One region of the Devosia lacusdianchii genome, then DNA from elsewhere that is predicted to be linked to it. Evidence: riboswitches for the same ligand, from Rfam matches in the RefSeq annotation. Region 1 holds a riboswitch; each other region holds the start of a gene.
The links. Region 1 has a riboswitch for cobalamin ahead of metE (5-methyltetrahydropteroyltriglutamate--homocysteine S-methyltransferase). Riboswitches for the same ligand answer to the same signal wherever they lie in the genome.
Positions count from the first base shown of each region.

Region 2: linked by a shared signal. The riboswitch ahead of MF606_RS14535 ((2Fe-2S) ferredoxin domain-containing protein) and the one ahead of metE (5-methyltetrahydropteroyltriglutamate--homocysteine S-methyltransferase) in region 1 are both predicted to bind cobalamin.
Region 3: linked by a shared signal. The riboswitch ahead of MF606_RS12690 (ATP-binding cassette domain-containing protein) and the one ahead of metE (5-methyltetrahydropteroyltriglutamate--homocysteine S-methyltransferase) in region 1 are both predicted to bind cobalamin.
Region 4: linked by a shared signal. The riboswitch ahead of MF606_RS04085 (CbtB domain-containing protein) and the one ahead of metE (5-methyltetrahydropteroyltriglutamate--homocysteine S-methyltransferase) in region 1 are both predicted to bind cobalamin.

Region 1 is NZ_CP092483.1:3,892,474-3,898,156, reverse strand. It holds gene metE (5-methyltetrahydropteroyltriglutamate--homocysteine S-methyltransferase) at 1-1,672, opposite strand, end outside; cobalamin riboswitch at 1,860-2,050, opposite strand; gene MF606_RS19155 (AAA family ATPase) at 2,162-2,716, shown strand; cobalamin riboswitch at 2,794-2,946, shown strand; gene MF606_RS19150 (ribonucleoside-diphosphate reductase subunit alpha) at 3,055-5,683, shown strand, end outside.
Region 2 is NZ_CP092483.1:2,946,736-2,952,418, reverse strand. It holds gene MF606_RS14550 (aminotransferase-like domain-containing protein) at 1-1,022, opposite strand, end outside; gene MF606_RS14545 (aminotransferase-like domain-containing protein) at 1,188-2,561, shown strand; partial or broken gene MF606_RS14540 (YnfA family protein) at 2,575-2,858, shown strand; cobalamin riboswitch at 2,894-3,102, shown strand; gene MF606_RS14535 ((2Fe-2S) ferredoxin domain-containing protein) at 3,203-3,961, shown strand; gene MF606_RS14530 (ABC transporter substrate-binding protein) at 3,958-4,905, shown strand; gene MF606_RS14525 (FecCD family ABC transporter permease) at 4,902-5,683, shown strand, end outside.
Region 3 is NZ_CP092483.1:2,564,429-2,570,111, forward strand. It holds gene MF606_RS12665 (acyltransferase family protein) at 1-785, shown strand, start outside; gene MF606_RS12670 (head GIN domain-containing protein) at 919-1,656, shown strand; gene MF606_RS12675 (vWA domain-containing protein) at 1,719-3,383, opposite strand; gene MF606_RS12680 (hypothetical protein) at 3,589-4,011, shown strand; gene MF606_RS12685 (iron chelate uptake ABC transporter family permease subunit) at 4,016-4,417, opposite strand; gene MF606_RS12690 (ATP-binding cassette domain-containing protein) at 4,333-4,548, opposite strand; cobalamin riboswitch at 4,787-5,002, opposite strand; gene MF606_RS12695 (glycerophosphodiester phosphodiesterase family protein) at 5,079-5,683, shown strand, end outside.
Region 4 is NZ_CP092483.1:830,891-836,573, reverse strand. It holds gene cobN (cobaltochelatase subunit CobN) at 1-823, opposite strand, end outside; gene cobW (cobalamin biosynthesis protein CobW) at 827-1,882, opposite strand; gene MF606_RS04090 (CbtA family protein) at 1,879-2,646, opposite strand; gene MF606_RS04085 (CbtB domain-containing protein) at 2,668-2,853, opposite strand; cobalamin riboswitch at 2,890-3,100, opposite strand; gene MF606_RS04080 (hypothetical protein) at 3,121-3,720, opposite strand; gene MF606_RS04075 (DUF2164 domain-containing protein) at 3,812-4,066, shown strand; gene MF606_RS04070 (DMT family protein) at 4,076-4,432, shown strand; gene zigA (zinc metallochaperone GTPase ZigA) at 4,413-5,621, opposite strand.

The DNA.
Region 1 (5,683 bases):
GCAGGATGGTCACCGGGCCGGTGAGTATGCCCTTCACCGGGCGGTCGGTAAGCGCGGCGGCATAGGCAGACCACCGCACCGTCATCGGGGCGGGACGCGAGACATCGCCATAGATCACCGGCGGCTTGACGCAGCGGCTGCCATAGGACTGGACCCAGCCGTTCTTGGTGAAGGCGAAGCCATCGAGCTGTTCGCCGAAATATTCCACCATGTCGTTGCGCTCGAACTCGCCGTGTACGAGCACGTCGAGGCCGAGGCGTTCCTGGATGCGCACGGCGCGTTCGGTTTCGGCTTCGAGGAAGGCGTCGTAGGCGGCGACGTCAATCCGGCCCTTTTTGAAGGCTGAACGCTGCTCGCGCACTTCGCTGGTCTGCGGAAACGAGCCGATCGTGGTGGTGGGGAATGCCGGCAGCTTGAAGCGATCACGCTGCGCGACGCGCCGCTCTGCGAAGACACTCTTTCGGCTTAGATCGGTCGGCTGGGCGGCGCGATGTGCGACCTCGGGCCGGTGGATGCGCGCCGACTGGCGATGCGAGGCGGCGGCTGCTGCACTGGCGTCGAAGGCGGCCTTGGCCGCGCCGCGGCCACGCTGCATTGCGGTCGAGAGCGCTGCGACTTCGGCGAGCTTCTGGCGCGCGAAGGCGAGCCAGGAGCGTAGTTCGTCGTCGAGGTCGGTTTCGCCATCGAGATCGACCGGGGAGTGGAGCAGTGAACAGGAGGGGGCGATTTCCAGCCGGTCCGGACCGACACTATCCCACGCCTGGTTCACCAGCGCGAAGCGGGCATCGAGGTCGGCCCGCCAGATGTTGCGGCCGTCGATGACGCCAACCGACAGCACTTTGCTGGTGGGTAGCGCCTTGAGCACCGTGGCCAGTTGCTCGGGTGCCCGCACCAGATCGATGTGGAGGCCGGCGACGGGAAGGCTGGCGGCGAGATCGGTGTTATCGAGCAAGGCGCCGAAATAGGTGGCGAGCATGATGCGTGGTGCGACCGGCTGCAGCACTTCATAGGCACGGCGCAGGGCAGCGCGCTGGACGTCGCAGAGATCGAGCGCCAGGATGGGTTCGTCGATCTGCACCCATTCTGCGCCCTCGGCCTTGAGGGCGGCCAGCAGCTCGGCATAGACCGGCAGCACGGCGTCGAGCAGCGAGAGCGGATCGAGCCCATCGTCCTTGGCCTTGCCGAGGCTCAGCCAGGTCACCGGCCCGACCAGGACCGGACGGGTTTCGATGCCCAGTGCCTTGGCCTCGCGGTAGTGATCCAGCGCCTTGCTGGTCGACAGGGCGAAGTGCTGGCCGGCGTAAAATTCGGGGACGATGTAGTGGTAATTGGTGTCGAACCACTTGGTCATCTCCATGGCCGGGGCGGCCGCACTGCCGCGCGCCATGGCGAAATAGAGCTGGTCCGGATCGCTGATGCCGGCAAAGCGCGGCGGAATAGCGCCCAGCGCTGCGATCGTGTCGAGCATGTGGTCGTAGAGCGAAAAGTCGTTCGACGGAATGATGTCGATGCCGGCAGCCTGCTGGAGTTGCCAGTGGCGGGCGCGAAGCTCACGGGCGGCGGCATGCAGGGCAGCGGCGTCGCTGTCGCCCTTCCAGTAGGCTTCGAGGGATTTCTTCAGTTCGCGATGGGCGCCGATGCGCGGGAAGCCGAGATTGGCCGATTTGGTCATGATGGTACCGATGCATGAATGCGCGCCCGCCGGCTGCGCTTGAGGCGGCCACGGTCCGGGCGTCGACAATGGGGATGAGCTAGGGCAGCGTCAGGAGCGACGCATTCGGGTCCCGGGCAAGGGTACGGTGGGCAGCGAGAAGTTCGTCATGGCATGTCCTCGACCAGTCCACCCGACCGGCGTCATGTGAGTGCTCAATCCCAAGGTAGGTCTCCTGGCTTGCGGTTATCGCGGATGCTCGCCTTCCCAGCTTTCGCCAGTGGCTCGATGAGCATCCGTCACCGCCTACAGTTGCGGGGGCAGCTCCGGACTTGGGTTTGAGGCCCGCACCGGATTCCCTGTTATCCCCTTGCGGGGACCATGGGCAGCATCAGCATGCATCGGGCGGGATCGTCCGTCAATCAAGACATAAAGATTTCTTTATATCTCTGCCGCTTGCGAAATGGCGCGGTGGCAATGTAGGGGCAGAGACGAAGGGGCGGTTGGACAATGCGGATCGCGATCACGGGTACTCATGGAACCGGCAAGACGACGCTGGTCGACGACTGGGTCGCGGCCCGTCCGCATTACGAAAGCGTGCCCGAGCCTTATTGGCTGCTGGCTCAGCAAGGCGTGCCGTTTGCCGACGGACCGACTTTGGCTGACCTCGAAGAGCAGCTCGGGCAAAGCTGCTCCCTGATCATGGCCTCTGCCGGGCAGGATGACGTCATTTTCGACCGGTGCCCGCTCGACTTCATCGCCTATCTCGACGTGGTCAGCGCCCAAGAGGGATTTGAGTGGACCCCGAGCGGCAAGCTGCTGGGCCGAATCGAGAAGGCGCTGTCGACGCTCGACGTGCTCGTCTTCCTCCCGGTGTCGCGGCCGGATGAAATCGCGGTCGCAATCGAGTTCCCGAAATTGCGGGCGCGGGTGGATGCGAGGCTCAAGACCATGCTGCGCGATGACGATCTGGGTTTGCTGGAAGATGGCCCGCGCCTCCTCGAAGTAACGGGCACACGGGAGCAGCGCCTGCTGAGTCTCGGAGCCGCGACGGGCGAGGCGTAATCCCCGCTGTCCACAGCCGCATTCACGCTGGTCAAAAATCCTTCACAAGGGATTGACGGGAATCTCGAACGAGCACACTACATATGGTGTGTCGTGGTCGCCCGGTTCGCAAGGACGGGTGATAATAGGGAAGCCGGTGCGAACCAAGTTCTGGTCCGGCGCTGCCCCCGCAACTGTGAGAGACCGCCTCGGCGGCCAAGCCAGATACCTGCCACGACAGGTTAGAACGTCCACGGGCGGGGTGTCCCGGTTGGTCGCAAGCACGAGCTTGGCCGATCGGTCATGCCGTTGCGCGCGCCCCGATCCCGCCGTCCACCTACGGGGTCTTTGGGGGTCCAATGTCGCAAGTCGAAGCTCATCTTCAGTCCGATACCATCTTGCCGTCGGCGTTGGTTGCCGCCGATCGCGCGCCGACTGCCGAGCCTGGCTATTCCATCATCAAGCGCAATGGCGGCACGGTGCCGTTCGATCGCTCCAAGATCGCCGTGGCGCTGACCAAGGCGTTCCTGGCGGTGGAAGGCAACAAGGCGGCCGCCTCGCGGCGGGTGCATGAAATCGTCGAGGAGCTGACCGCGGACGTGTTCGCGGCGCTGAGCCGGCGGGCGAAGGATGGCCGTGTCTTTCACATCGAGGATGTGCAGGACCAGGTCGAGCTGGCGCTGATGCGCGGCGAACACCAGAAGGTCGCCCGGGCCTATGTGCTCTATCGCGAGGAGCATGCGAAGGCCCGCGCTGCCGCCAAGCCGGTCGAGGTCGCTTCGCCTGTCCTGACCATGACCCTGGCCGATGGTACGCGTGCGCCGCTGGACGAGGCGCGCCTCGCCACGGTTGTCGCCGAAGCCTGTGCCGGTCTCGAGGGCACGGCGCCCGACGCCATTCTCGAAGAGACGCGGCGCAACCTTTATGACGGTATCTCGCTCGACGAGCTGGCGCTGGCGCCGATTTTGGCGACCCGCACTTTGGTCGAAACCGAGCCCAATTATGCCTTCGTCTCGGCCCGGCTGCTGCTCGACAAGCTGCGTCGCGAGGCCCTGAGCTTTGTCGCCGGCCGGCCGGAACAAGCGACGCAGGCGGACATGGCGACGCGTTATGCCGAGTATTTTCCGGACTATCTTGCCGTTGGCATCGCGCACGAGCTGATCGATCCGGAGCTGAGCCGCTTCGACGTCAAGCGCATCGCCGCCGCCATCAAGCCGGAGCGCGATACCCAGTTCCAGTATCTGGGCCTGCAGACGCTCTATGACCGCTATTTCCTGCATGTCGAGCGCAATGTGTTCGAGCTGCCGCAGGCCTTCTTCATGCGCGTCGCCATGGGGCTGGCCGTGCGCGAAATCGATCGCGAAGCCCGGGCGATCCAGTTCTACGACCTGCTTTCGAGCTTCGACTTCATGGCCTCGACGCCAACGCTGTTCAATTCGGGCACGCTGCGGCCGCAGCTCAGCTCTTGCTTCCTGACCACGGTCGCTGACGATCTCGACGGCATCTTCAAGGCGGTGAAGGACAATGCGCTGCTGGCCAAGTATTCGGGTGGTCTCGGCAATGACTGGACGCCGGTGCGCGGTCTTGGCGCCCATATCAAGGGTACCAATGGCGAGAGCCAGGGCGTGGTGCCCTTCCTCAAGGTCGCCAACGACACCGCCATCGCCGTCAACCAGGGCGGCAAGCGCAAGGGTGCGGTCTGCGCCTATCTCGAAACCTGGCATGTCGACATCGAGGAATTCCTCGACCTGCGCAAGAATACTGGCGATGACCGCCGCCGCACGCATGATATGAATACGGCCAATTGGGTGCCAGACCTGTTCATGGAGCGCGTCGAAGCGGGCGCCGACTGGACGCTGTTCTCGCCGGACGAGGTGCCGGATCTGCACGATCTTTACGGCCCGGCTTTCAAGACGGCGTATGAGGCTTATGAGGCCAAGGCGGCCGCAGGCGGACTTAGGGTGCATCGCAAGGTCAAGGCGCTCGATCTGTGGCGCAAGATGCTGACCATGATCTTCGAGACCGGGCACCCCTGGATCACCTTCAAGGACCCCTGCAATATCCGCTCGCCCCAGGGCCATGTCGGCGTGGTGCATTCGTCCAATCTTTGCACCGAGATCACGCTCAACACCTCCAAGGACGAAGTGGCGGTGTGCAATCTCGGCTCGATCAACCTGCTCGCCCATGTCGGGGAGAACGGGCTCGATCTGGTCCGGCTCAAGCGCACGGTCGATGTGGCCATGCGCATGCTCGACAATGTGGTGGACATCAATTTCTACACTATTCCCGAGGCGCGGAAGTCCAACTTGCGGCATCGTCCGGTCGGCCTGGGGCTGATGGGGTTCGCCGATGCGCTGCAGGCGCAGGGTATCGCCTATGCGTCGGATCGTGCGGTGGAATTTGCCGACACGTCGATGGAGGCCATCAGCTATTTCGCCATCGGGGCCTCGACCGATCTGGCCGAAGAGCGCGGTGCCTATGCGTCCTTCCAGGGGTCGCTATGGAGCCAGGGTGTGCTGCCGATCGACAGCCAGGACCTGCTGGCCAAGACGCGCAGCGAGATCAATATCGACCGCACGCAGCGGCTCGATTGGGAGACCTTGCGGAGCCGCGTCAAAACCGTCGGCATGCGCAATTCCAACACCATGGCGATCGCGCCGACGGCGACGATTTCCAACATTTGCGGCGTCAGCCAGTCGATCGAGCCGGGCTACCAGAACCTCTATGTGAAATCGAACATGAGCGGCGATTTCACCGTGGTGAATGCCCAGCTCGTCCGCGACCTCAAGGCGCGCGGGCTCTGGGATGCGGTGATGATCTCGGACCTCAAGTATTTCGACGGTTCGGTGGGCCAGATCGATCGGGTGCCTGATGATCTCAAGGCGATCTATGCCACGGCGTTCGAAATGGATGCGGCCTGGCTGATCGCGGCGGCGTCGCGCCGGCAGAAATGGATCGACCAGGCGCAGTCGCTGAACCTCTACCTAG
Region 2 (5,683 bases), 950 kb from region 1:
TCCAGCAGCACATAAGCATCGATGTGGTCGGGCAGTTCGAGCCAGATGAACATGCCACCCTCCGGCTTCTTCCAGCGCAGGCCGGGCGGGGCATGGTGATCAAGCGCCGCAAGCATGGCATCGCGCCTGACCCGGTAAACGGAGCGAATGCGTTCGAGCTGGCTATCGAAGCCCATTTCGGCGACCTGGTGCATCACCATCTGGTTGAAGCTCGCGGTGTGCAGGTCGGCGCCCTGCTTCAGCATGGCCAGTTTGCGGATGAGGGTTGCCGGGCCGCAGATCCAGCCGATCCGTAGTCCGGGCGACAGCGTCTTGGAGAAGGTGCCGCAGTAGAGCGTGCGTGTGGCATCGATCGAGCCGGCCTCGGCGGCATCGAGTGCGGCGATGGCGGGCAGGTCTTCGCCGTCATAGCGCAAGGACGAATAGGCGGCGTCCTCGACGATCACGGCGTTGAGCACTTTGGCCTGATCGAGGGCGTTCTGGCGTGCCGACCGGCTCATGGTCTGGCCGGTTGGGTTGGCGAAATCGGGGACCAGGTAGATCAGCCGGGCTGCATCGGGGCCGGTCGGCTGCGGTGCTTCGAGGGGAACGAATTGCGGCTCGAGGGCGGAGAAGGCCTGCAGGGCGCCGAGATAGGTCGGGCGCGCGGTGATGACCTTGCTGGCCTTGTCGAGCAGCAGCTTGCCCACGAGGTCCAACCCCTGCTGCGAACCTGAGGTGATGAGGATGTTTTCCGCGGTCGCGGGCACGCCGAGCTTGCGCATGTGGTCGGCCAGCCATTGGCGCAGCGGCGCATAGCCCTCGGTGGTCGAATATTGCAGCGCCTCGCGGGCGATGGATGGGCCACCGAAGGCGTGACGCCAGGCATCCTGAAACAGGCCGACATTGAACAGGCCGGGATCGGGTATGCCGCCCGCGAACGAGATCATCGACGGTTTGCCCACCAGCTTCAGCAGCTCGCGGATTTCCGAAGCCTTCATCGATTGGGCGCGGGACGAGAGGCGAAATTCCGATGGCGTCATTTGTCTCACCATGCAATGATACGAGTGATACAAACAGGCAATCATTGTTATGTCAATAGTATTGACATAATTGGATGTGACTTGGCCTGATGGCGCCGGCCGGAGCTTGTTTGGGGCCTAATGGAGCGTTGGACAATCAGTGTCATTCAGCGTAAGGCTTCGCTCATGAGTGATACAATTTCTGCCGTTAGCGATACAATGTTGAACCTGCCTGACAATGGCCAGCCGCTGCACGAGCGGCTGGCCAGCGCAGTCGAGATGGCCATTGCCGAGGGGCGCTATCGGACTGGGGCGCGCCTGCCGACGCACCGGCAGCTGGCGCAGCAGTTTTCCGTATCCATCGGCAGCGTGACCCGCGCTATCGATGCGCTTAGCGCGCGTGGCGTGGTTCGGGGAGAAATCGGACGCGGGACGTTCGTGCTCGGTTCGGCTGTGGGCGAGGACGATGGTGGTATCATCGACCTGGCGATCAACGCACCGCCGCCGGTCATCAGTGCGCAGAGACTGGCCGAGGCGACGGAATTGGCCAACACGCATGCGCTCCGCCTCGTCCTCGGTGGCTATGAGGATCACAGCGGGACGGCGCGGCAACGGCGCATCATGGCTGGGTGGTTGAGCCAGACGCGCACCGCTGTTGATGCCGACGAAATTCTTCTCTGCAACGGTGCGCAGCAGGCGCTGCATCTCGCCTTCGCTGCGTTGCGTGATATCGCCGGGACGATCATCCTGACCGAGAGCGCGAGTTTTCCCGGTGCCATTGCGGCTGCAACCAACCTTGGCATGACCATGTCGCCGGTGGCGCATGACAGCGAGGGCTTCATTCCCGAAGCGCTGGACGCCGCTTTGGCGGCAACCGGTGCCCGGATCGTCTACACCACGCCGGTCTGCCAGAACCCGCTGGGGTTCGAGACGGGGCCGGAGCGGCGCCGGGCTCTGGCCCGCATCGCCGAACGCCGCGGGGCGATGATCGTCGAGGACGACATCTATGGGTTCTACGCGGCCAAGGGGAACCTGACCTATCGCGAACTGGTGCCTGACCGTGTGATCTATGTCACGGGCCTATCCAAGAGCCTGACCCCGTTAGTGCGAATGGGGGTGATCGCGCCGCCAGCATCGCTGGCTGCGAGCGTGCGGCGGCGGTTGCGAGCGGAAAGCTGGGGTCAGCCGCCTTATGCGGCCGAACTTGCCATAGCGATGATCGAAACCGGGCTAGCGGCGGAGGCACTCGCCGCGATCCGCGCCGAGGCAACCGAACGGCTGGCGCTGACCAAGGTCGCGCTGGGCATAGCCAGCGTTCCGATGCCTGGCGGGGCGCCACATGTGTGGCTGCCGATGACAGCATTGCGGGCGGAACAATTTTCGCGGCGCGCCAGCGAGGCCGGGGTGCGCCTGACGCCACCGACGGCGGTGCAGGTGGGGGAGGCGCCGGTGGCCGGGGTGCGCCTCTGCATCATGGCGCCGCCGACGCGGCCAATGCTGGAGCGCGGACTCAAAATCATAGCCGAGATACTGGCGACCGACGAAGACGTGCTGGTGTAGCGCCGTGCCTGTAATCGTGAGTACGGCGCTGATCTATGCCGGGGCGGCGCTGGCCGAGATTGCCGGGTGTTTTGCCTTCTGGGCGTGCCGGCGCTGGTGGCTTTCGCCTAGCTGCTGACGCTGGCTCCGGCCGAGCATGCCGGGCGAACCTTTGCGGCCTATGGCGGCGTTTACATCGTGGCGTCGCTGGCCTGGCCGTAGGCAGTGGAGGGGCGGGTGCCCGATCGCTGGGACCTTACCGGCGGCGCGCTGGCGCTGATCGCGGCTGGCATCATCCTCTTCGCGCCGCGCGGTTAGCCGACGGCCCTCTTGCGAGGGGAAAAGCGATCGGCTACCAGTGACGCGCTTTCGGTTCCGCCAGGACGCGCGGATTAAAAGGGAACACGGTGCGGATTACCCATCAGGGGCCAATACCGTGGCTGCCCTCGCAACTGTAAGCGGCGAGCCATCCGTGCGCATGCCACTGGTCCACCGGGACCGGGAAGGCTGCGGATAGCGCCAGAGCCGCGAGCCAGGAGACCTGCCAGAGCGCAAGACCAAGTAGCCGGGCGAGGTGCCCCGGCAGGGGGCGCGATTGGAACCTGGCACGAATTTCGTGGCACGGTCGATGAATTGGCCTTCTCCCTTATGGAGAAGGCGAGATGGCTCGACCTGACGCAATAGTCTTCTGCATATCCCAGCAATATCTGAGTGCCGGCCGACAGGCGGCGCTGGCTGAAGGCCTGCTCGCGGCATCGCCTGTGCCGGCGCGGCTGGTGCGGCTGGAGGGCACCGGCCCGCATCTGGGCATGGTGCTGGATGAGCTGGCCGATGAGGGTCATGGGCGCATACTGGTGCAACTGCTGGGGTTGCCGTTTTCGCAGAGCCTGGCGGCCTGGATTCCAGGTGTGCTGGCGCATTGGAAGGCCGAGCGCGGTGACGGCGTCGAGTTGCTGCTGGGCGATGACGATCTGATCGACGCCGATATGCTTGGACGCATGGCACAGGCCGCTGTGGACCGGACCGACGGTGCGGTGGCGATCACCGACCAGAAGCCGAGCCTGGGCAAGCCGGGCTGGAACAAGGCGCCGCCCTTCAAGCACCACCTGCTGGTCTGCACCGGGCCGCGCTGCCATTTCCGCGGCGCTCCCAATCTCAAGATTGCGCTCACTGAAGCACTGACCGCTGCCGGCCTCAGCAAGGAGTGCCTGGTGGCGACGACCGGCTGCCTCTACCCGTGCAGCCAGGGGCCACTGCTGGCCGCCTATCCGCGCGGCGAATGGTACCGCCTGCTCGACCGCGCGGCGGTGGAGCGCTTCGTCACCACCGTCATCGGCGCCGGCGAGGCGCTGCCCGACCTGATCGTCCAGCATGTTGCGCCGCTGGACACCCCATCCCTTTCATCTGGAGAGACCCCATGAAGTTGACGACCCTGTTTGCGGCCGGCCTGTTGCTGGCCGTTTCGGCGCCGGTATTGGCGCAGCAGACCAGCTACCCGCTGACCATCCAGAATGGCGAAACCACGCTGGTATTCGAGCAGGCGCCGGAGCGGATGGTGACGCTCAACGGGCATACCACCGAGCTGGCGCTGGCGCTGGGCCTGGCGCCCAAAATGGTCGGCACCGCCTATATGAACCACCCGGTGCTCGACAGCCTCAAGGCCGAGTACGATGCCATCCCGATCCTGTCCGATGGCACCGGGTCGCCATCGCTGGAAGTGGTGCTGGGCACCAATGCCGACTTCACCTTCGGCCGCCTCAGCGCCTATCGCGACACGGCGGTGGCGCCGGTGGAAAAGCTCGGCGAGCTTGGCATCAACGCCTATGCGGTGACCGGTACGCTGATCAAGGGCGCGACCATGGACGTGGTCTATGAGGACATTGCCAAGCTGGGGCAGATCTTCGACATCCAGCCCAAGGCCAATGCGCTGATCGAGAGCATCAAGGCCGACATCGGCGCGGTGCAGGACACGGTGAAGGCGGCCGGCGTCGCGCCAGTGACGGTCATGGTCTATGACAGCGGCACCGACGCCATCTACACGACAGGCAAGGCATTGCAGACGCACCTGATCGAACTGGCCGGCGGCGTCAACGTGTTCGCCGACGTGGACGAAACCTGGGCCAATGTGAGCTGGGAAGAAGCCGTGGCGCGGGCGCCCGAGGTGATTGTGATCAACGACTATGGCCAGGTGAGCGCCGCCGACAAGATTGCGCTGCTCAAGGCCAATCCGGCCCTGGCCAGTGTGCCGGCCGTGCAGAACGACCGCTTCGTGGTGCTGCCGCTGCCTTCGGCCTTCGAGGGCGTGCGCAACCCCGAGGCAGTGCGGACGCTGGCGGCCGGATTCTATCCGGAACTGTTCCCGTGACCACGGACACACTCAATGCTCCCGCCGGCTGGCGGGAGCATTTGCGGGCGCTGCCGGTGGCGCTCATCGTTGCGGCCCTTGGGTTGGCGCTGGCGCTATCGCTGACGCTGGCGGTGACCATCGGCCCGGTGCCGCTGGACGCCAGCCTGGTGTGGCGTATCACCCTGGCCAAGATCACCGGCGCGGCCGGCGACTGGACGGCGGCCGAGGAGGGCATCGTCTGGACGCTGCGACTGCCGCGCGTGCTGCTGGCAGCGCTCGTCGGCGGTGGGCTCGCGGCCGTGGGCGTGGCCATGCAGGCGGTGGTGCGCAATCCGTTGGCCGACCCTTATGTGCTGGGCATTTCATCGGGGGCCTCGGTGGGCGCTGTGCTGGTGCTGGGCACCGGGGCATTGGCCGGACTTGGACTTTATGCCGTGCCGGCGGGGGCGTTTGCCGGCGCGCTGGTATCGTTCGTGCTGGTGTTCCTGGTGGCGATCGCCGGGGGGCAGATGTCGCCATTGCGGCTGGTGCTGGCCGGCATGGCCTGCGGCTATTCGCTGTCGGGGCTGACAAGCCTGATCGTGCTGACCTCGGAAAATCGCGAGCTGGCGCGCAACGCCATGGAATGGCTGCTGGGCAGCCTGGGTGGAGCCGCCTGGAGCGACCTGGGACTGCCTGGCGCGGCGCTGCTGATCGGCACGATCTACCTGGCGGTCAACGGGCGGGCGCTCAATGCGCTGCTGGTTGGCGACGAGACGGCGCGGACGCTGGGCGTCGATGTCGGCCAGTTGCGCCT
Region 3 (5,683 bases), 1.3 Mb from region 1:
GCCTGACACCGGAATGGCAACCAACGGCCAGCTCTTTTGTACTCAACCTGCTGATGCTGAATGCCGAAAGCCTGACACCCGAACTCGCCTGGAACCAGCCGGCCTGGTCCATCGGCGCGGAGTGGTTTGCGTACCTGCTCTTTCCACTATTCCTGCTCACGATTGATCGCCTCGGCAACAACGCCCTCCGGGCACTGCTTTGCACTCTGGTTTTTGTCGCATGCGCGGTGGCGTCAATGCAGATATTCCATGTCGATCTGCTGGAGCTGACCTATCAGGGCGGGGTGCTGCGCATCATTCCATCATTCCTTGTGGGCGTGGCGCTGCGTTATGCATTCGACGATCTTCTGGCGCGGGGCTGGGGCACCAATGGTCGGCTGATCGATATTGGCCTCACCGTCGGCGCAGCGATGCTCGTGATCGCGGGCTATCTGGGTCTGCCTAACGAGGTTTTCTGGCCGATCATCATTGCCATGCTGCTGCTTCTTGCCCTGCGTGGCCAGAGCGCCCATCCGACCATGCTGCGCAGCCGGACGCTGGTCTGGCTCGGCGACATCTCCTACGCGCTTTACCTTGTTCACGCGCCGGTGCTGATGCTCATCTATGGTATCGGAGGCAAGCTGCTGCATGCGAACACCACTCCCGCGCTCCTCACGCTCGGCATGGCTGCTTTCCTCGCCTCGATCGTCGCCGCATGGCTGGCGCATGTCGTGATCGAACGCCCCGCACAGTCCTGGCTGGTCGGCCTTGGCCGCCGCCGCGCATTGCCCGCAACGGCTGGCTAAGGGTAGCAATCAGCCCCTGCACATAGGGCACACGCGTGTGCCTAACAACCACGCGCGGACTATATTTTCACGTTCTCTTGAGCGCCGCTGCGCCATGCCCAATATGCCTGTAACCAATCAAGGGAGCTAAATCATGCGGACCATGAAGACGCTGGCACTGGCAACCGCCCTCGGCCTGACGCTGACCGGGGCGGCACTGGCCGAAAGTCGGAACTTCGACGTCAAAGACTTCGACAGGATAGACATCTCGACCGGTATCGATGCCGTCGTCACGATCGGCGACCGCTTTGCCGTCAGCGCCGACTCCGCCAGCGCCGATGCGCTGCAGAATCTGCGTGTCGACGTCTCCGGAGGCGTGCTCAAGGCCAGTTTCGACCAGAGTTTCCTCGACTTCATCATCAGCGGCGGCCTGGTCGGCATGCTGCTGAGCAACGGCAATGCCATCACTGTCGATATCACCATGCCGGCAGTCGCTGGCATTTCGACCAGTTCGGGTGCCGATGTTAGGGCAAGCGGTCTGAAATCGAACAAGCTCGATCTAGACGCCTCAAGCGGCTCGGACATTACCCTGAGCCAGGCAGCCCTGGGGGCGGTAAGAGCCAGCGCGTCGAGCGGCGCGAACATGGAATTGTCGGGCACCTGCGAAACCATCGACGCCGAGGCCTCCAGCGGCTCAGGCATTAGCGCCGGCGACCTGGTATGCGAAAACGCGACCGTCGAAGTCTCCAGCGGCGCTGATATCGAGGTGCATGCCACCGGGACACTGAAAGCCGAAGCGTCGAGCGGCGGGGATGTCGATGTGGCCGGCCGGCCGACACGAACCGATTTCGAATCTTCGAGCGGCGGCGACGTCTCGTTCGAAGAGGAGTAAGCCGGTCCACGCCAACAAAAAGGGCGCCCCACGCGGGCGCCCTTCGCATTCGTAGCGGCGGCTTACTTCGACTTGCCTGCCGGCACGATCGCTATCTCGCTGCGTTCGCCACCGACGATGGTGATCGGGGTTTCCTGATCAAGACTGATGATCAGGTAGTCCCCGGCAGCCAGCGTCGTACTGAAGTCCGGCCCGTAGCCATAGTCGAAGGATTTGCGGTTACCGGCAATATCGGCCTTGGCCGAGACCAGCTCCACATAGTCGTCACCCGGCGTGGTGACCGCGAGAACGCCTGCGTCGAGAATAACCGGAACGTCCGTCAGTTCACCCGTCTTGACGGTGAACGGCACCTCCCCCGATGCACCGCCCAGGTCATATGTCGCAACATAGTCACCGGGCGGCAGTTCGAAGCTGAGGTCGCCGCCATACTGGTAGGCGACCGACTTCCGCGAACCATCCAGCGCCTTCTTGGCCTCCAGAACCTCGATGAATATGTCGGCCTCGATGGGGCTGCCTTCGACGTAGAACGAGGCGACCTTGGCCAGGCCCACACCAACGATCACGTCCTCGTCGATGGTCTCGCCGGCCTTGGCGTCATAGGTGCGGGTCACCTTGGCCTCGCCAATCGAAACGTCGACCTCAATGGCGCCAGCCGGCACGACGACGTCGATATCGCCATATTGCGTGGTCACGTACTCGTTCGCGTGGCGGATTTCGGTCGCCGCGTCGTCATCCACCGGAGCGCCTTCGCTTGGCATGGGATGCAGCTTGAGGATGGTGCCGTTGATGACGAAGTGCGGCGTCGCGACCTTGCCAGCCACGATGGTCACCGGCTGCGACGAGGTCGCGTAGCCCAGCGTGGCGCTCAATATGTAGTCGCCCGGCTCCAGTGCGCCCTCAAAGGTCGAGTAGTAGTTCGTGCCGACATATTCGCCCGCCGTGCCATCGGCAGCGACGGTGTGCCATTCCCAAACCAGATCGGCATCCTCGTCGACAATGTCCGGACCGCCTTCGGACAACGAAGCCGTGGGCTTAAGGTTGTAGTCGGCAACAGGCTCGGGCGCCGGGGCCGGCTCGGGTTCTGGTTCAGGTTCGACCTGCGCGACCTCGGCAACCGTCGAGCTCAGCGCATCGACCAGGGCTGCTCCGTCATTGGCCGGCAGATACTTGCCGCCGGTGTTTTCGGCGAGGCAGGCAACCTGTTGGCCCTCTTCGTCGGAAAGGCCAAAGCCCAGCACGTGGGTGGTGAAATCCACACCTTGAGATTCAAGCTCGGAGGCCAGGGCGCACGGATCGACCTCGCAGGTTTCGAGCCCATCGGTAATCAGGATGACCGTCGCTTTTTCCTCGGTGAAGCGCAGATCTTCCGCGGCTAGCCGCACTGCGTCCGAAATTGGCGTCATGCCCTTGGGATTGATCGCGTCGGCGGCGGCGACAATCGCCGAGCCGGTGCCCGTTGCCGGCTCAACCAGCATTTCGATATCGGCGCAATTGCCCTTTTCGCGGTGCCCATAGGTCATGAAACCCAGCTCAAGATCATCCGGCAGAGTAGCCAGCACCGAGGCCAGGGTTTCGCGCGCAATGGTGATGCGCGCCTTGCCATCGATCTGAGCCCACATCGAGCCAGACCCATCAAGCACGATAATGGCGCGTTCGGCGGCAACCGCCGGCAGCGCCATGCCCAGGGCTGCGACCGCCCCAAGCACAAGATTACGGATGATCCGCATAGAATTGCCCTCCAACAACACCAGCCCCGTTATCGAGGACTGCGTATAAGCGCGCAATTCAAATCATGCCTCAGATGACGCCTGGATGAACACTGCATTCAGCGCGAGTTATGACTTACGGGCGATTTTGTGGTCGGATTCCAAAATGCCACTATCAGGTCGTAGCAAGAGCCCATCATTCGCTGACTTGAGGATATTCCCGCCGATGGCGCCGATCGTGGAACTGTTGGGAGCGCGCTATGGCGACCTCCCCAAAATGCGGCAACTCGCCGGGCTTTCGCTCCAATTGGAGGTGATCGGGGACCAGAGCTATGTGTCGCTGCCCGAGGCCGGAATTTCGTTGGTATTGCCTGATGGCGTCATGGTGTCAGCGGTGCAGGTCCACGGGAGTACGTCAGGTTTCAGCCAGTTCGCTGGGGAGTTGCCCCATGGCATAGACTTCTCAATGGGACGCGAACACGCTCGCGCGCTTCTTGGCGACCCGGACAGCGAGGGTGAAGCACGGAACCTTCCTCTGCTCGGGTTGAAACCAGCATGGGACAGCTTCCTGATGGACGGCTATCGGCTGCACCTCGAGTACACGATCGACACAACTAGCATCCAGCTCGTTTCAATCATGCCAAGGTAGGCCGCTATTCGGCCCCGGTCTGGCGCCAGCGCATTAGTCCGATGAAGAACAATCCGCCGATAATGCCGGTCAGTATTCCGATGGGCATATCCTGCGGTGGAATCAGGATACGCGTAACAATGGCGGCTAGAACGAGGAAGATGGCGCCAACCAGCGCCGATAGCGGGAGCACCCGTCGGTAGTCGCCGCCGACGGCGCGTTGCGGCGACGCTTCAAAGGTAACACCGCGGTTACAGCTCTGGACCGGGACGCGATAGCCGGCGGCCAGGGCCGTGCTGGTAGCGGTCGCGGCCAAGGCAATGGCGGAGACACGATGCGGCGTCAGCCCAAGTTCGACGATCTCGGCGACACTGAGCCCGAAATCCGACGCCTGCTCCTGCAGAACCGTGGCAACGCGCCGCGCCACCGATTTGCCGACAGCGTCCAGATGTCGTCGCCGTCCAGAAGCACGAGACCGCTGCTGGGCCGGTGATAGCGATAGAGGCAGCGCAGCAGGCTCGATTTGCCTGCTCCATTCGGGCCGACCAACGCCAGCATCTCCCCTGGCTCGACGCTGAGCGACAGCGGCCCGATAATGGGCTACCCCGGGATCGCACCCCAGGTCAGGCCCTTGATGTCGAGGCGCGCCGGCCGATCACCGGTGAAGCCATCAGCCGTAGACTTGCCGTGTGCCATCGCTGGCTCCGCCGTATGGCGAGAGGTCACGGGCGATCCGAGCAGCGATTATGCGACAGCAACTGGTCATCATCGTCTCCCGCGGCACACCTCGGCCGGGTTAAAAGGAATGATGACGGCAAGTCTCCTGGCTTGCGGGTCGCTGCGGCTCCGGCCCTTCCCAGCCTTTCGGCCAGTGGTTCATCCCGGTGTCGCTATCCGCTCACAGTTGCGGGGGCAGCCACGGTATTGCGCCCTGATGGGTACGTCGCACCGTGTTCCCTTTTAATCCCGCCGCCCGAGTTGGGTGGCAAGAACCATCGGCGTGCGTGATGCGCGATTTTCGTCGGCAAGGCAAGGCGCCTCATTTCAACCCAAATGGCGCTGGAGCCTTCATTGGCTCGGAGGGAATCATGAGGCGTTGGCTGGGACGGACGCTGCTGGCATTGCTGGTGCTGGCGGCAGGGATTTACGTGTTCAACGCGAGCTGGCGGGTATCTCCGCCAAGCGATCCCCAGATCACGCTGATCGCGCATCGCGGCGTCCACCAGACCTTCGACCGCAGCGGGCTCGAAAACGACACCTGCACGGCCGAGCGCATCGGTCCGCCGGAGCACGGCTTCATCGAGAACACGATTCCCTCCATGCAAGCTGCCTTTGCCGCAGGCGCTGATATCGTCGAGCTCGACGTGCACTCGACCACCGATGGCCAGCTCGCCGTGCTGCATGACTGGACCATCGATTGCCGCACCGAAGGAACAGGCGAAACCCGCAGCCACGAGATGGCCTATCTCAAGTCGCTCGACGTCGGCTACGGCTACACCGCCGATGGTGGCGCCAGCTACCCGTTGCGCGGCACCGGCGTGGGGCAGATTCCCGAACTGAAGGAAGTGCTGTCGGCGATGCCTGACGGACGCTTCCTGATCAACTTCAAGAGCCGCGAGGCGCGCGAGGGCGACATGCTGGCCAGGGTGCTCAGCGACAATCCGGAGTGGCGTCAGGCAGTGTGGGGCGCCTA
Region 4 (5,683 bases), 1.3 Mb from region 1:
TGGCCGAGGGCGGAAAGGCCGACAGGGCATTCTGGACGAAGCGGATGCACGGGCCTTCCTTGAGGGAAGAGACGAGCAACGGTACCGGTGCGAGGCCCTGGGCTTCGAGCGCGGCGATCAGGGCTTCGATGGTGGCGGTGCCGGCGCCTTCGAGGGCGGCGCGGTAGAAGAGGATGGGGATGTAGGTTGTGCTGGCACGATGGATCGCGCGCAGGCCGGCTTCGTCGGTCATGCCGGTAGCGGGGTGCCAGAGGCCGAAGCGGGCGAAGGGCTGGGGGGCTAGGTCGTTGAGGAAGGCCCCCTGACCCGGCGGCTGCGCCGCCGACCTCTCCCCGGAGGGGCGAGGTAAGAGACGGTTGAACGTCTTGAGGATCGTATCGGCGTTGTCCGGGCCGCCGGCGATGAAGAGGCTGTGGAGCCTCGTCCAGTCGTCGGGGTGGATGGTCGAGCGCGATTGCAGGATGGGATCGGGGTTGGCATCGCCCGGGAGCAGTGCCAGCGGGATCTTCCTGTTGGCGCAGAGGGCGATCAGTTCGTCGACGCCGTACTGGAAATAGGCAGCGCCGCCGATGAGGCGGAGGACGACCAGACCCGCATGGGCGACCGTCTTTTCCAACCAGAGATCGACCGAGAGATTGTTGGAGAGGCGCAATGTGTTGGCGAGACGGAGTTCGGCCTCCCCTGCCCGATCGGCGGCGCCTGCCAGCATGGCCAGTTCGCTATCGGCGGACGAGGCAAAGACCAGCGCCCCGGGGCGCTGGTTGAGGTCGATGGCTTCGCCTTCTTGCTGGATGGCGCCGGCCTGGGCGGAGAGGAGGTGCATAAGCTAGGCAGCGACCGCCATTGCCCGCTGCAGGCTGGCCGTGATGGCAGCATGGTCGAGTGGGCTTTCGCCGATCACCACAAGCGCGGTTTCGCGAACCTCGCCGTCTTTCCATGGGCGGTCGAAATAGGCGGTGACGCGCGGACCGACGGCCTGGATGGCGAGGCGGGCGGCGGCGCCCGGGACGGCGGCGAAACCCTTGAGACGCAGCACGTCGTGGTCGCGGATGGTCTGCTCGATTATGGCGAGCAGGTCGTCCTTGCCTGATATGGCTGGGATGCGCAGCGAGAAGCTGTCGAAATCGTCGTGCTCGTGGGTTTCGCCGCCGTGTTCGAGCTCATGATGGCTGGGGCGGTTGGCGATGTCGTCTTCGCTGCTCATGCCCATGCCGAGCAAGGCGGTGATGTCGACATGGCCGTTGTGAGCATGGACCACGCCGACGCCGGGGCGCAGCTCTGCCCGGATATTCTGCTCCACCTTGGCGAGGGTCGCCGCATCCACAAGGTCCGCCTTGTTGATCACGACGAGATCGGCCGAGGAAAGCTGGTCCTCGAACAGTTCGCCGAGGGGCGTCTCGTGATCGAGCATTTCGTCCTGGCGGCGCAGGGCGTCGACCGCGGCTTCGTCGGAGGCGAAGCGGCCTTCCGCGAGCGCCGAAGCGTCGGCGACGGTGACGACGCCATCAATGGTCACCTGCGCCTTGATCTCGGGCCAGTTGAAGGCGCGGATGAGGGGCTGCGGCAAAGCGAGGCCCGAGGTTTCGATGACGATGTGATCGAATTTTTCGGGGCGGGCGAGCAGAGCCTGCATGGTGGGGATGAACTCGTCGGCCACGGTGCAGCAAATGCAGCCGTTGGAGAGTTCGACCATGTCCTCTTCCCGGCAGGTCTCGTCGCCGCAGCCGGCGAGGATATCCTTATCGACGCCCAGGTCGCCGAACTCGTTGATGATCAGCGCAATGCGCTTGCCCTTGGGGGCATGAGCCAGCAGGTGGCGCACGAGAGTGGTCTTGCCGGCGCCGAGAAAGCCGGTGATGACGGTGGTCGGGATCTTGGTCATGCGGTGGCTCCTGCAGGGGTGGTGGCACGGCTGGTGGCGAAGAGGTCGTTGAGCTTGCCGAAGACCACGCCAAGGATCAGCCAGAACACCAGCGAGGTGCCCAGGGTAACGGCGGCGAATTCGGTGGCGAGGTGGGCCGGCACGGCGCTCGATTCGTCGGGCGCGGCGGGTGCGCCGATGATGTGCGGCACAGCGACGAGCGCGATGGCGACAGCGATGGCCCAGCTGGCGCGGGTCTTGGCGAGAAGGATGAAGGCGGCGCCGGTGGCAAGGGCCGTACCGATCCACCAGGCCTGGCGCCCGACGAGGTCGGCGGCCGGCATGCCAGGCAGTTCGGGCGGCAGCCCATAGGCGGGGGCCAGCGCGAAAGTCACGAAGCCGGCGACGCCCCAGAAGAAGCCATTGCCGAAGGTGATGGGGATATTGGCGAACATGGAGACGGCGCCGATGACCAATGCGAAGCCAGCGGCGGCGAGCACGGTAGCGAGCGAGGTATAGGCCGTGCGCTCGAAACCATCCTGCGGCGCCCATTCCTCGGGTTCGGCGGCGGCGGTGGCAACGGCGTCATGCTCATGCTCTGGCATGCCGGCGGCGTGCTCGTGATCGGCAGCGACGGCCGCCTCACCGTGGCTATGACTGCCTTCACCCTCGAAGGTCTCAGCGTGAAGAATAAGCGGCGTGACGCGGAAATGCTGGAGGCCTGCGGTGACCAGGCCAGCACAAAGCGCTGCGAGAAGCGCAGCGGCAAACAAATTGCGGATCATGATTTTTCTCTCGCGCTCTGCCTAGTGGCAGGGGAAACCCATAGCGTGGCGGGTATCGTGCGCGCCGTTATGCAGGCGGAAATCGCCAGCAAAACCGGTGCCAACCAGGAGGGTCAGACCGAGAACGAGCGCCAGCGAACCGGCGATGAGGCGTTGAGAGATCGAGAGCGACTGGATGCCAGTCGAGGTTTTTGTCGTCGTATTCATGGCGGCACCCTCCGTGCGCGGAATAGATGAGCTTGACGCTCGGTTCGGGTGCCGGCAGGTCTCCTGGCTCGCGGTGGAGATAGCGCCCTCGCCTTCCCGGCTTGCGCCAGTGGCGTGATGAGGGCACGCACCGCTTACAGTTGCGGGGGCAGCCACGGTTTAGGCCCCTGATGGGTAATCCGCACCGTGTTCCCTTTTGATCCCCTTGCCACTACGGACGCGGGGAACCAACACGGGTCCAGAGTTACGCCTGCGAGGGGGTGGCGGTCAATCGCGGAAATCGGGGTGGGGATAGCCGATGGAAAGCGTATCCACCCGCACATCCATCAGGTCGAGCAAAGGGTCGGTCGACTTCACCTCAACGTCCCCATTGACCGGCATGGTGTCGACACCTTCGAGATTGGCGTGCGGGAAGAGGCCGACGGACAGGTGGCAGCCGCCGGGTAGGTTCGACAAAGCGCCGGTCCGGAAGCTGGCAAAGCCGCCATAGTCCCAACCGAAGCCGTTAAACGTAAATGCCTCGCCATTGATCGCTTCGAGTTCAGCCAGCGTCGTGCCGATATGAACGCCGCCATGGGCAAGGGCTTTGCTGGGTAGCTCGATATTGCCGGGATCGCGCAGATTGTCCTCGTCCCACCAGACGAACTGCAGGGCCTTGCGGGGATCGCCTGGAAAGACCGTAGTCGCCAGCATCTCGGTGCCCTCGGGGCCGGGCACGATGCCGGTTTCGACATTGTCGGCACCATAGATCTCGATGAGCCGGGCTTCGGAGCTATCGATGGCAAAGGCGCCTTCGCAGGCGATCTCCTCGGCGAAAGCCGGAGCCGTCAGGGCGAGTGCTACGAAAAAGGTCGCGCGGGCAAGCATGATTTCTCCTCCGATGACCAAGTTTGCGCTACCGCACGGTCATCCGCAATCAGCGACTCGCGATATGAACCAGAGCTGAAGGAGAGCAGCCATGAAACCCATCAAGTTCAGCCGTGAGGAAACCAAGGCGATCGTCGATGAGATCCGGGACTATTTCCGCAACGAACTCGACCAGGATATCGGCGCCATTCCGGCGGAAATGCTGATGATGTTCTTCGTCGACAAGATGGGGGCTTATTTCTACAACCGCGGCCTCTACGACGCGCAGGCGCTGATCCGCGAGCGGATGGATAGCCTGACCGACGACATTTTCGGGCTGGAACAACCGACCAAGCATCTGCGCTAGGAGGCGTCCTTGGGCTTCAACTTTGCCACACTGGCTCCGATTGGACTGCTGCTCGCGTCCAACGTCTTCATGACCTTTGCCTGGTATGGCCATCTCAAGTGGCCGACATCGGCGCTGTGGGCGGCGGTGCTGATCAGCTGGGGCATCGCCTTCTTCGAATATTGGCTGGCGGTCCCGGCGAACCGGATCGGCGAGGCGGTGTACTCGCCGTCCGAGCTCAAGACGATTCAGGAAGTCATTTCGTTGAGCGTGTTCGCGGTTTTCACCGTGTTCTATTTCGGCGAGAAGCTGACGGTGAACCACGGGGTGGGGTTTGCCCTCATCGCTCTCGGCGCGTTCTTCATCTTCAAGGGGCCGCTGAAGTAGGCCCCCAGGCCGGGAACGGGTCAGGCAGGCGGGCCCAGTTGTCCGGGTGGAAGCTGTTGGCGGGCACAAGGCAGGCGTCAAGGTCACGGCGAATGGCATGCTCGTCCATCGGATCGAGGCCGATAAAGACGATCTCCTGACGGCGATCACCCCAAACGGGATCGAGGTAGGGCGTCATCGAGCGGCGCCAATCGGCGTCGTCGGGCCAGCGCTGCTTGGGGACGGCCGCCCACCAGAGTCCGCGGCGCTGGGTGCGCACCAGCGCGCCGGCCTGGCTGATTTCGCCAACGTAATGCGGCCGGGTCGCCAGCCAGAAGAAACCCTTGGCGCGGACGACACCTGCCCATGAGCTCTTGATGAACTTGTCGAGCAAGGCCGGATTGAACGGACGGCGGGCGCGGTAGACAAAGGAGCGGATGCCGTATTCGAGGGTTTCGGGCACGTGATCGGAAAAGCCGTTCAGTTCCTTGAACCAGAGCGGATTGGCCTCGGCCGCTTCGAGGTTGAAAAGGCCGGTATCGAGCACGGCATCGAGCGGCACTTCAGCGAAGTCGGTTTCGATGATGCGGGCGACCGGGTTGAGCGCCTTGATGATCTGGCGGGCCGTCTCGCGATCTTGCGGCGTGGCGGTCGAGACCTTGTTGAGCACGATGACGTCAGCGAACTCGATCTGCTCGACCAAGAGGTCAACCAAAGCGCGCTCATCGTTTTCACCCATGGTCTCGCCGCGATCGCGCAGAAAATCTGACGAGGCGTAGTCTTTGAGCAGGTTGGCGCAATCGACCACGGTCACCATGGTATCGAGCCGGGTGATATCGGAGAGCGACACGCCGCGCTCATCGCGGAAATCGAAGGTGGTCGCGACCGGCAGCGGCTCGGAAATGCCGGTGGATTCGATCAGCAGGTAATCGAAGCGGCCGTCGCGGGCGAGCCGGGTCACCTCCTGCAGCAGGTCGTCGCGCAGGGTGCAGCAGATGCAGCCATTGGACATTTCCACCAGGGTTTCTTCGGTACGGCTGAGGTTGGCGCCGCCCTCGCGGACCAAAGCGGCGTCGATATTGACCTCGCTCATGTCATTGACGATGACGGCGACGCGGCGGCCCTCGCGGTTGTTCAGGATGTGATTGAGGAGCGTGGTCTTGCCGGCGCCGAGGAAGCCGGAAAGCACCGTGACCGGTAGCTTTGTCATGAAAGTCGCCTTGGGGCTGAAAGGTGAGCGGTGTCCGGCAAGGCCGGACGCCTCGATGCGTG